One region of the Comamonas sp. CMM03 genome, then DNA from elsewhere that is predicted to be linked to it. Evidence: predicted binding sites of a transcription regulator. Region 1 holds the regulator's gene; the other holds the start of a gene.

Region 1 (4,175 bases):
GACATAGAAAAAGCCCCGGCTGCGCGAGCGCCGGGGCTTGGGCGCACCGCCTAGACTTGGCGCGTACACCGATATGTGTTGTATCGGCGTACGCTGCGGGGACTTGAGCGGTTTTCGTTCAAAAAGCGCTATTCAGGGCGCAAGTCGTTCACGTACCCAAACCTGGCTGTCGTCTGGCCCGCTTTCGGTGCGGTAACGCAAACGGTCGTGCAAGCGGCTCTTGCGGCCCTGCCAGAATTCCCAGCGGTCGGGCACCAGACGGAAGCCGCCCCAGTGCGGGGGGCGCGGAGGCTTGAGCAGGAACTGGGCGCCATATTTGGCGGCGTTGGCCACCAGCACGCTGCGGCTGGATATGACCTGGCTTTGCGGGCTGGCCCAGGCGCCAATGCGGGAGTCCAGCGGGCGGCTGTGGAAGTAGGTGTCGCTTTCCTCGTCGCTGACGCGTTCGACCCGGCCTTCGATGCGGACCACGCGCTCCAGCTCCACCCAGTGGAACTGCAGTGCTGCAAACGGGTTGCCCGCCAGTTCGTTGCCTTTGCGGCTGTCGTAATTGGTGTACCAGACAATGCCGCGTGCGTCATAGCCCTTGATGAGCACGATGCGTGTGCTGGGGCGCAGATCGTTGCCTACCGTGGCCACGGTCATGGCATTGGGTTCTGCCACTTGCGCGCTCACGGCTTCCTGCAGCCACTGGTCGAACTGCGCCAGGGGATCCGCTTTGGATGCGTCTTCATTGAGTTCTGCGCGCTCGTAGCTCTTGCGCAGGTCGGCGATGTGGGCAGAAATCTGGCTCATGCCGCCATTGTGCCCCCTGCGTGCAGCAGTGCGGTATTTGTGCAGGCCGTGCGCTGCCTGCTGTGGCTAATGCAGACCAGGGAGGTACGTCCAGGGGCAGATGAGATGGCGTGTAGGCGAGCCTGAAACCGGTTGCCGTGGTGCATGCGCTGCAGTACGGGGGCAGTCCGCCGGACTGCCAGATGTTCCGGGATTGCGCCCCTTGTGCACGCAGGCCTGGCAAGTTCGGACACTGCAATCCGCAATGTGCAGGATCTGGTGCCGCACACGGGCCGCGTATGGCGGCGCCGGGCGGCATGGCTCAGCCAGCCAAGGACACCGTTTCGGCGCGGCTCATGTGTTCCAGGGCGGCGCAGACATCGGCCATGCGACCGCTGAGCACCATGCGGGCGCGGTCGCCCACGTCGCGACGCAGGACGCGCACCTTGTCGTCCATGGCCACGCTGAAATAGCGGCTGTCGTTGGCACTGGCGGTGGATGCTGCGTTTGTGCCAGCAGACGCTGCCGCACGATGGGCACGCAGGCCCGGGTGGCGCTGGACCTGCATGGACAAGGGGGCAGTGAGGGTAAAGCCGACCGGGGTGCTGGAAGTGGTGAACAGGCGCATGGGGGAGCTCGCTTTCTGTTGTGCAGTTTTCCGGGCAAACCTACTCCCTCAGGCTGCACACACCTGATCGGAGAGACAAATTCTGGGCAAAACAGCCCCTGCGCGGCCGCGCAGGCCGCGGTACAGAACCGTGGTAGTGGCGGAAGTGGCTGGGCGGCGCTTCCGCGGTCAAGGGCCTGGGTGGCAGCGCTGAGCGCGCCATGGGAAGCCCGGTAGAAGGACCGGGCGCTACATGTGCGCCGAGTTGCGGATCAGGCCCACGGCCAGACCTTCGATGGCGAAGGGCTCCTCGGGATTGACCTGGATGACGGGGTAGTCGGGGTTTTCTGGCAGCAGTTCGATCTGCGAGCCGGTGCGGCGCAGGCGCTTGACGGTGACGTCATCACCCAGGCGGGCCACGACGATCTGGCCGTTGCGGGCCTCATGGGTGGACTGCACGGCCAGCAGGTCGCCGTCCAGGATGCCGGCGTCCCGCATGGACATGCCACGCACCTTCAGCAGGTAGTCGGGCTTGTGGGCGAACATGCTGGCTTCCACCGAATAGGTCTGGTCGATGTGTTCTTGGGCCAGAATGGGCGAGCCTGCAGCGACACGGCCCACCAGCGGCAGCAGCAGCGGCTGCATGGCGGTCAGAGGCAGGGCAAAGACGTTGCCGCGGGCTGCGTTGATGCTGCGCACGGTGTCCACGCACAGGCGGATGCCGCGCGAAGTGCCGCTGACCAGCTCGATCACGCCCTTGCGGGCCAGGGCCTTGAGGTGTTCCTCCGAGGCATTGGCCGACTTGAAACCCAGCGTGCTGGCGATCTCGGCCCGGGTTGGGGGCGCGCCAGTGCGGCTGATGGCAGACTGGATCAGATCCAGAATCTGCTGCTGCCGGGGGGTGAGCTTGGGGTGGTCCATGGGCATTCCTCGATCAATGGGGATGAATACTGTGCGTTCATCCAGTACCTGTATTTTTGACCAGTTTGCAAAGGACTGCAAGTGGAAAGTGGCAAAACCATCGTCATTCTGGGGACCGGCGGCACGATTGCCGGGGTCGCGGACTCTGCGGGGGCCCATGTGGGCTACCGTCCGGCACAGCTGGGTGTGGCGCAACTGCTGCAGGCGGTGCCCGACCTGGAACGCGTTGCAAAAGCACCACTGCAGGCCGAACAAGTGGCCCAGCTGGACAGCAAGGACATGGACCACACCACCTGGCATGCGCTGGCAGTGCGCTGCAGCCAATTGCTGGAGCGTGCCGATGTGGGGGGCATTGTCATCACCCACGGCACCGATACCCTGGAAGAAACCGCCTGGTTCTTGCAGTGTGTGCTGCAGCCAGCCAAACCCGTGGTGCTGACCTGTGCCATGCGTCCGGCCAGTGCCATTTCGGCCGATGGGCCTGGCAATCTGCGGGATGCGGTGATTTGCACAGCCGATGTCCATGCGGCCGGGCGCGGCGTGCTGGCCGTGATGGCCGGGCTGGTGTTCAGTGCCCGCCAGGTGCGCAAGGTGCATCCCTACCGGGTGGACGCATTTGACGGCGGTGACAGCGGCCCGCAGGGCTGGGTGGAAGAGGGGCGGGTACGCTGGGTCGGCCCCGTGGAGGGGGCCGCTCTGTCGGCGCCGAAGATTCCGCCGGTGGGCGCGCTGCGCCCGCCTGCCGAATGGCCTCAGGTGGAAATCCTGGTGAGTCATGCAGGCTGCAGCGGGTCGGTGATGCAGGCGGTGGTCCAGGCGCTGTGCAGCGCTGGCGTGCGCGGGCTGGTGGTGGCCGGCACAGGCAACGGCACCACCCACCAGGCGTTGGATGCCGCACTCGAAGTGGCGCAAAGCCGGGGCCTGGCGGTACGCCGCAGCACGCGTTGCGAGCGCGGGCGCATTGTGCAGGCCGAAGACGCCGATGACAGCCGTGTCAGCGCCTTGTCTGCCGTGAAGGCGCGCACCAGTCTGATGCTGGAATTGATGGGCTGGCCGCGCACGGACCGCTAGCCCGAAATCCGTGCCGGTGCGGCAGGCCACGCCGCCATAGGGTGGGGGGGCGGGCTTGTTGCGCGGCGTGAATACGTGCAGGCCTGCCAGCCCAACCCGCAGGTAGGCAGGCGATAGCGTGTTGCAGTCGAGGTCCGCTGGAAAATCTCGCCAACCCGGGGTCTGCACAGCGCTGGCTGTACGGGGCTGTCGTGTGGCGCGCACGAAATTCTCACAAAAACTTACAACCGGTAGAGAAGAGGAATGTGCACCCGGCGCGGTAAGCAATAATCGCGCACGGAGGTGTTAGTGGTGACCAATTCTCTCGCGAGCGGCCTGGATTTTGAGGACATGTTTGACCTCGCCCCCATATCCCTGTGGATGGAGGATTACAGCGGGCTCAAGCAGTTGTTCGCGCAATGGCGCGCCGCAGGCGTCACCGATTTGCAGCAGTTTTTCCGCGAGGACCCCCGGCGCGTGCAGCAATGCAGCCAGTGCTTTCAGGTGCTGCGCGTCAACCAGTACACGCTGGAGCTTTTCAAGGCCCCTGACCAGGCCACGCTGCAAAACCGCCTGGATGAGGTGTTCCGCGGCGATATGCACGACAGCATCGTCGCCGAGCTGCTGGCCCTGTGGGACGGGCAGCTGAGCTTCGCCAACCGCTCGGTGAACTACGCGCTGGATGGCCGGCGCATGGACATTCAGGTGCGTTTTCGCGTGCTGCCCGGCTATGAAGACAGCTGGAGCCGTGTGCTGGTGTCGCTGGAAGACATCACCGCCGAGGTGATGAGCACGCAGCGTCTGCAGGCCAGCGAACAGTACG
Region 2 (4,175 bases), on a different contig from region 1:
GCCGGGGCATGCCGTCGCGCTGGGAATCGAAATCATCGCCCTGAAAGAACAGGCGGTAGCGCTCGTCCAGCGGCTCGGCCGCAAAGTGGGTCACGCCCTGACCATCCACATAGGCCCAGATATCGGCCCGTGCAGTACCGGGCAGCGCCAGCGCACCGGCAGCAGCCACCCAAAGCGTCAGCAGCAGCTGTCGGTACCCGGCGCAGCGCCCTCTTTCACCGCACAGGCGCAGTCCCGCCGGGCGTGCCGCGCGCTGCGGCCATACCCGGAAAGTCTGCAGCCATGCAATGAAAGACAGCGGCATGGCAGGGCCTCAGATGTCCAGATCCACCGCGTCGCCGTGCAGCTCCATCAGCTCACGGCGCGAGGCGGCCTCGCCCTTGCCCATCAAACGGGTCATCAGGTGCTCGGTCTCCTGCAGCGGCATGGTGTCAACCTGCACCGGCAGCAGGCGGCGCGTGTCGGGGTTGAGCGTGGTTTCCCACAGCTGCTCGGCGTTCATCTCGCCCAGGCCCTTGAAGCGGCTGATCTGGCATTTCTCGCGCGCCACACCTTCCTTGGCCGCTTTTTCCAAAATGGCGTTCAGCTCGCTTTCGTCCAGCGCATAGACCTTGGCGGCCGGCTTCTTGCCGCGCGCCGGCACGTCCACACGGAACAGCGGTGGACGGGCAATGCACACATGGCCGGCCTCCATCAGCTTGGGGAAATGCTTGAAGAACAGCGTCAGCAGCAGCACCTGGATGTGGGAGCCGTCCACGTCCGCATCGGACAGGATGCAGATCTTGCCGTAGCGTAGGCCGGACAGATCCACCGCGTCATCCGGACCATGCGGATCGACACCGATGGCCACCGAGATGTCGTGAATTTCGGTGTTGGCAAACAGGCGATCGCGGTCCACTTCCCAGGTGTTGAGCACCTTGCCGCGCAGCGGCAGCACGGCCTGGGTCTCCTTGTCCCGTCCCATCTTGGCGGAGCCGCCGGCCGAATCGCCTTCGACCAGGAACACCTCGTTGTGGGCCAGATCACGGCTTTCGCAATCGGTGAGCTTGCCGGGCAGCACGGCCACGCCGGAGCCCTTGCGCTTTTCCACCTTCTGGCCGGCGCGCTGGCGCGTCTGCGCGGCCTTGATGGCCAGTTCGGCCAGCTTCTTGCCGTGCTCCACATGCTCGTTCAGCCACAGCTCCAGCGCCGGGCGCACAAAGCCCGAGACCAGGCGCACGGCGTCGCGGGAATTCAGCCGCTCCTTGATCTGGCCCTGGAACTGGGGGTCCAGCACCTTGGCCGAGAGCACATAGCTGGCGCGGGCGAACACATCGTCCGGCATCAGCTTGACGCCCTTGGGCAACAGCGAATGCATGTCGATGAACGCCTTGACCGCCTGGAACAGGCCGTCGCGCAGGCCGCTGTCGTGCGTGCCGCCGGCGGTGGTGGGAATCAGGTTGACATAGCTCTCGCGCAGCGGTGCACCTTCTTCGGTGAAGGCCACACACCAGGCCGCACCTTCGCCTTCGGCAAAGTTGTCGTTGTGCCGGTCGGCAAAGCCTTCGCCCTCGAACAGGGGAATGACGGGGTCGCCCGCCAGGCTTTGCGCCAGATAGTCGCGCAGGCCGCCCTTGTACTGCCAGCTTTGCGTGTCGCGGTTCTTGTCGTTGACCAGGGACACGCTCACGCCGGGCATCAGCACCGCCTTGCTGCGCAGCAGGTGAACCATCTCGCCCATGGGCAGGTTGGACGATTCAAAGTATTTGGCGTCCGGCCAAGCGCGCACGGTGGTGCCCTGCTTGCGCTCGCCGCTTTGCAGCGGGCGCACGGTCAGGGGCTCGATCACATCGCCACCGGCAAACACCAGATGGGCCACCTTGCCGTCGCGGTGCACGGTGACTTCCATGCGCGTGGACAGCGCATTCGTCACAGACACGCCCACGCCGTGCAGACCACCGGAGAAGCTGTAGGCGCCGCCCTGACCCTTGTCGAACTTGCCGCCGGCATGCAGGCGGGTGAAGACCAGCTCCACCACAGGGGCGCCTTCTTCGGGGTGCAGGCCAAAGGGAATGCCGCGGCCATCGTCTTCCACGCTGACCGAGCCATCGGTATGCAGCGAGACCTTGATGCGCTTGCCGTAGCCGGCCAGGGCTTCGTCGGCCGCGTTGTCGATCACCTCCTGCAGGATGTGCAGGGGGTTGTCGGTGCGGGTGTACATGCCGGGGCGTTGCTTGACCGGCTCCAGGCCCTTGAGGACGCGGATCGAACCTTCCGAATATTCGGGAATGGAAGTAGAGGGTTTGGCTGCCATGGGGGCGAATTGTAGTGCGCGCACCAGCGCACAGCTGGATAAATAAACAGTTACCCCTGACGCCATTGCTTGCACATGCGCAAGCGCCGGGGCATTTCCGGGCGCAACGCTAACACAGCAGGCTGTCGCGCCGGAGTCCATTCGCGAGGTGGGGCTGCCCCACAGGTAGGGGGTGAACTGGATACATTCCACAGCTATGCAAAACCAAAACAACACCACCAACCGCCTGCCCATGCTGCAGGTGCTGCTGTGCGGGGGCGCAGTGGTCACCTTGTCCATGGGCATACGCCACGGCTTCGGCCTGTGGCTGCAGCCCATCACCCAGGAAATGGGCTGGACCCGCGAATCCTTTGCCCTGGCGATTGCCATCCAGAACCTGTCCTGGGGCGTGCTGGGTATCTTCGTGGGCATGATGGCCGACAAGCTGGGCGCCTTCAAGGTGCTGATCGGCGGCGCCATCCTGTATGCGCTGGGCCTGGTGGGCATGGCGCTGTCGCCCTCCACCTTGCTGTTTGCACTCACCGCCGGGGTGCTGATCGGTGCGGCCCAGGCTGGCACCACCTATGCGGTGATCTATGGCGTGCTGGGGCGGCAGATTCCGGCCAATCGCCGCAGCTGGGCCATGGGCGTGACGGCCGCGGCCGGTTCGTTCGGCCAGTTCTTCATGGTACCGGTGGAGGGCGGGCTGATTACGCAGTTCGGCTGGTCCAACGCGCTGCTGATCCTGGCGGTGATCGCCCTGGTGATTGCCGTCCTGGCCTTTGGCCTGCGCGAGCCCGGCTTTGGCGGCACGGCAGGCGCTGGCCCCCAGCGCGACCAGACCATCGGCCAGGCCCTGGCCGAAGCCTGGACCAACCCCAGCTTTGTGCTGCTGCTGTCGGGCTACTTTGTCTGCGGCTTTCAGGTGATGTTCATCGGCGTGCACATGCCCAGCTACCTGAAGGACTTTGGCATTGCCCCCCAGGTGGCCAGCTATTCCCTGGCGTTGGTGGGCCTGTTCAACATCTTCGGCACCTACATCGCCGGGAATCTGGGCCAGAAAATGCCCAAGCGCTACCTGCTGTCGGGCATCTACGGGCTGCGCTCGGTGGTCATCATTGCCTTCCTGCTGGCCCCGCTGTCGCCCTGGTCGGTCTACCTCTTCTCGGCCGCCATGGGCTTTCTGTGGCTGTCCACCGTGCCGCTGACCAATGCCACCATCGCCCAGATCTTCGGCGTGCAGCATCTGTCCATGCTGGGCGGTTTTGTGTTCTGCAGCCACCAGGTGGGCAGTTTCCTGGGCGTGTGGCTGGGCGGCTACCTGTATGACCGCAACGGCAATTACGACATGGTCTGGTATCTGGCGATTGCGCTGGGCATTTTTGCCGCCGTCGTCAACCTGCCGGTGCGCGAGCAGGCCCTGGTGCGCAAGCCGGCCGCCGCCTGACCGGTCTCGCACCGCCGTTCAGCGCTACCATCGCAGCCATGCACACCCCCTGCACCGCCCCGCCCTCTGTCCCGCCCCGGCTGCACGGCTGGCGGCGGGCGCTGGTCTGGGCGGCCATCGCCGCGGTGCTGGCAGCAGTGTTTGCCCTGTATCTGCAGCCGGACTTCATGGTCACACTCGCCAACCAGGTCTGGGCCTGCTTCTGAGCCTGGGGGCAACCCGCCCCGGCGGCATGGCCGGGAGGTCTCATGCCCCGCATTCTGATCACCGGTGCCTCTGACGGCATCGGCGCCGAAATGGCACTCCAGCTGGCACGGCACCACCAGCAATCGCTGCAGCTGATCCTGGCCGCGCGCAGCCTCGACAAACTGCAGTCCGTGGCGGACCAATGCCAGGCCCACGGCGCCCAGTTGCTGGCCGTGCCTACCGATGTGTCCGAGGAGACGGCCTGCCGCG

Evidence for each region. The regulator LexA, encoded in region 1, represses DNA repair genes until DNA is damaged. The targets are predictions, from matches to a motif close to ACTGTATNNNNATACAGT.
Region 2: KW830_RS07100 (DNA topoisomerase IV subunit B) is a predicted target of LexA. The motif match lies at 2,327-2,344, and genes of this name have one in related genera.

Annotation. Positions count from the first base shown of each region.
Region 1 covers NZ_JAHUXB010000001.1:920,073-924,247, forward strand. The annotation lists gene pdxH (pyridoxamine 5'-phosphate oxidase) at 133-795, opposite strand; gene KW830_RS04120 (hypothetical protein) at 1,097-1,402, opposite strand; gene lexA (transcriptional repressor LexA) at 1,631-2,302, opposite strand; gene KW830_RS04130 (asparaginase) at 2,384-3,373, shown strand; gene KW830_RS04135 (diguanylate cyclase domain-containing protein) at 3,704-4,175, shown strand, end outside.
Region 2 covers NZ_JAHUXB010000002.1:82,248-86,422, forward strand. The annotation lists gene KW830_RS07095 (lytic transglycosylase domain-containing protein) at 1-304, opposite strand, end outside; gene KW830_RS07100 (DNA topoisomerase IV subunit B) at 314-2,293, opposite strand; gene KW830_RS07105 (MFS transporter) at 2,526-3,719, shown strand; gene KW830_RS07110 (hypothetical protein) at 3,758-3,925, shown strand; gene KW830_RS07115 (SDR family oxidoreductase) at 3,968-4,175, shown strand, end outside.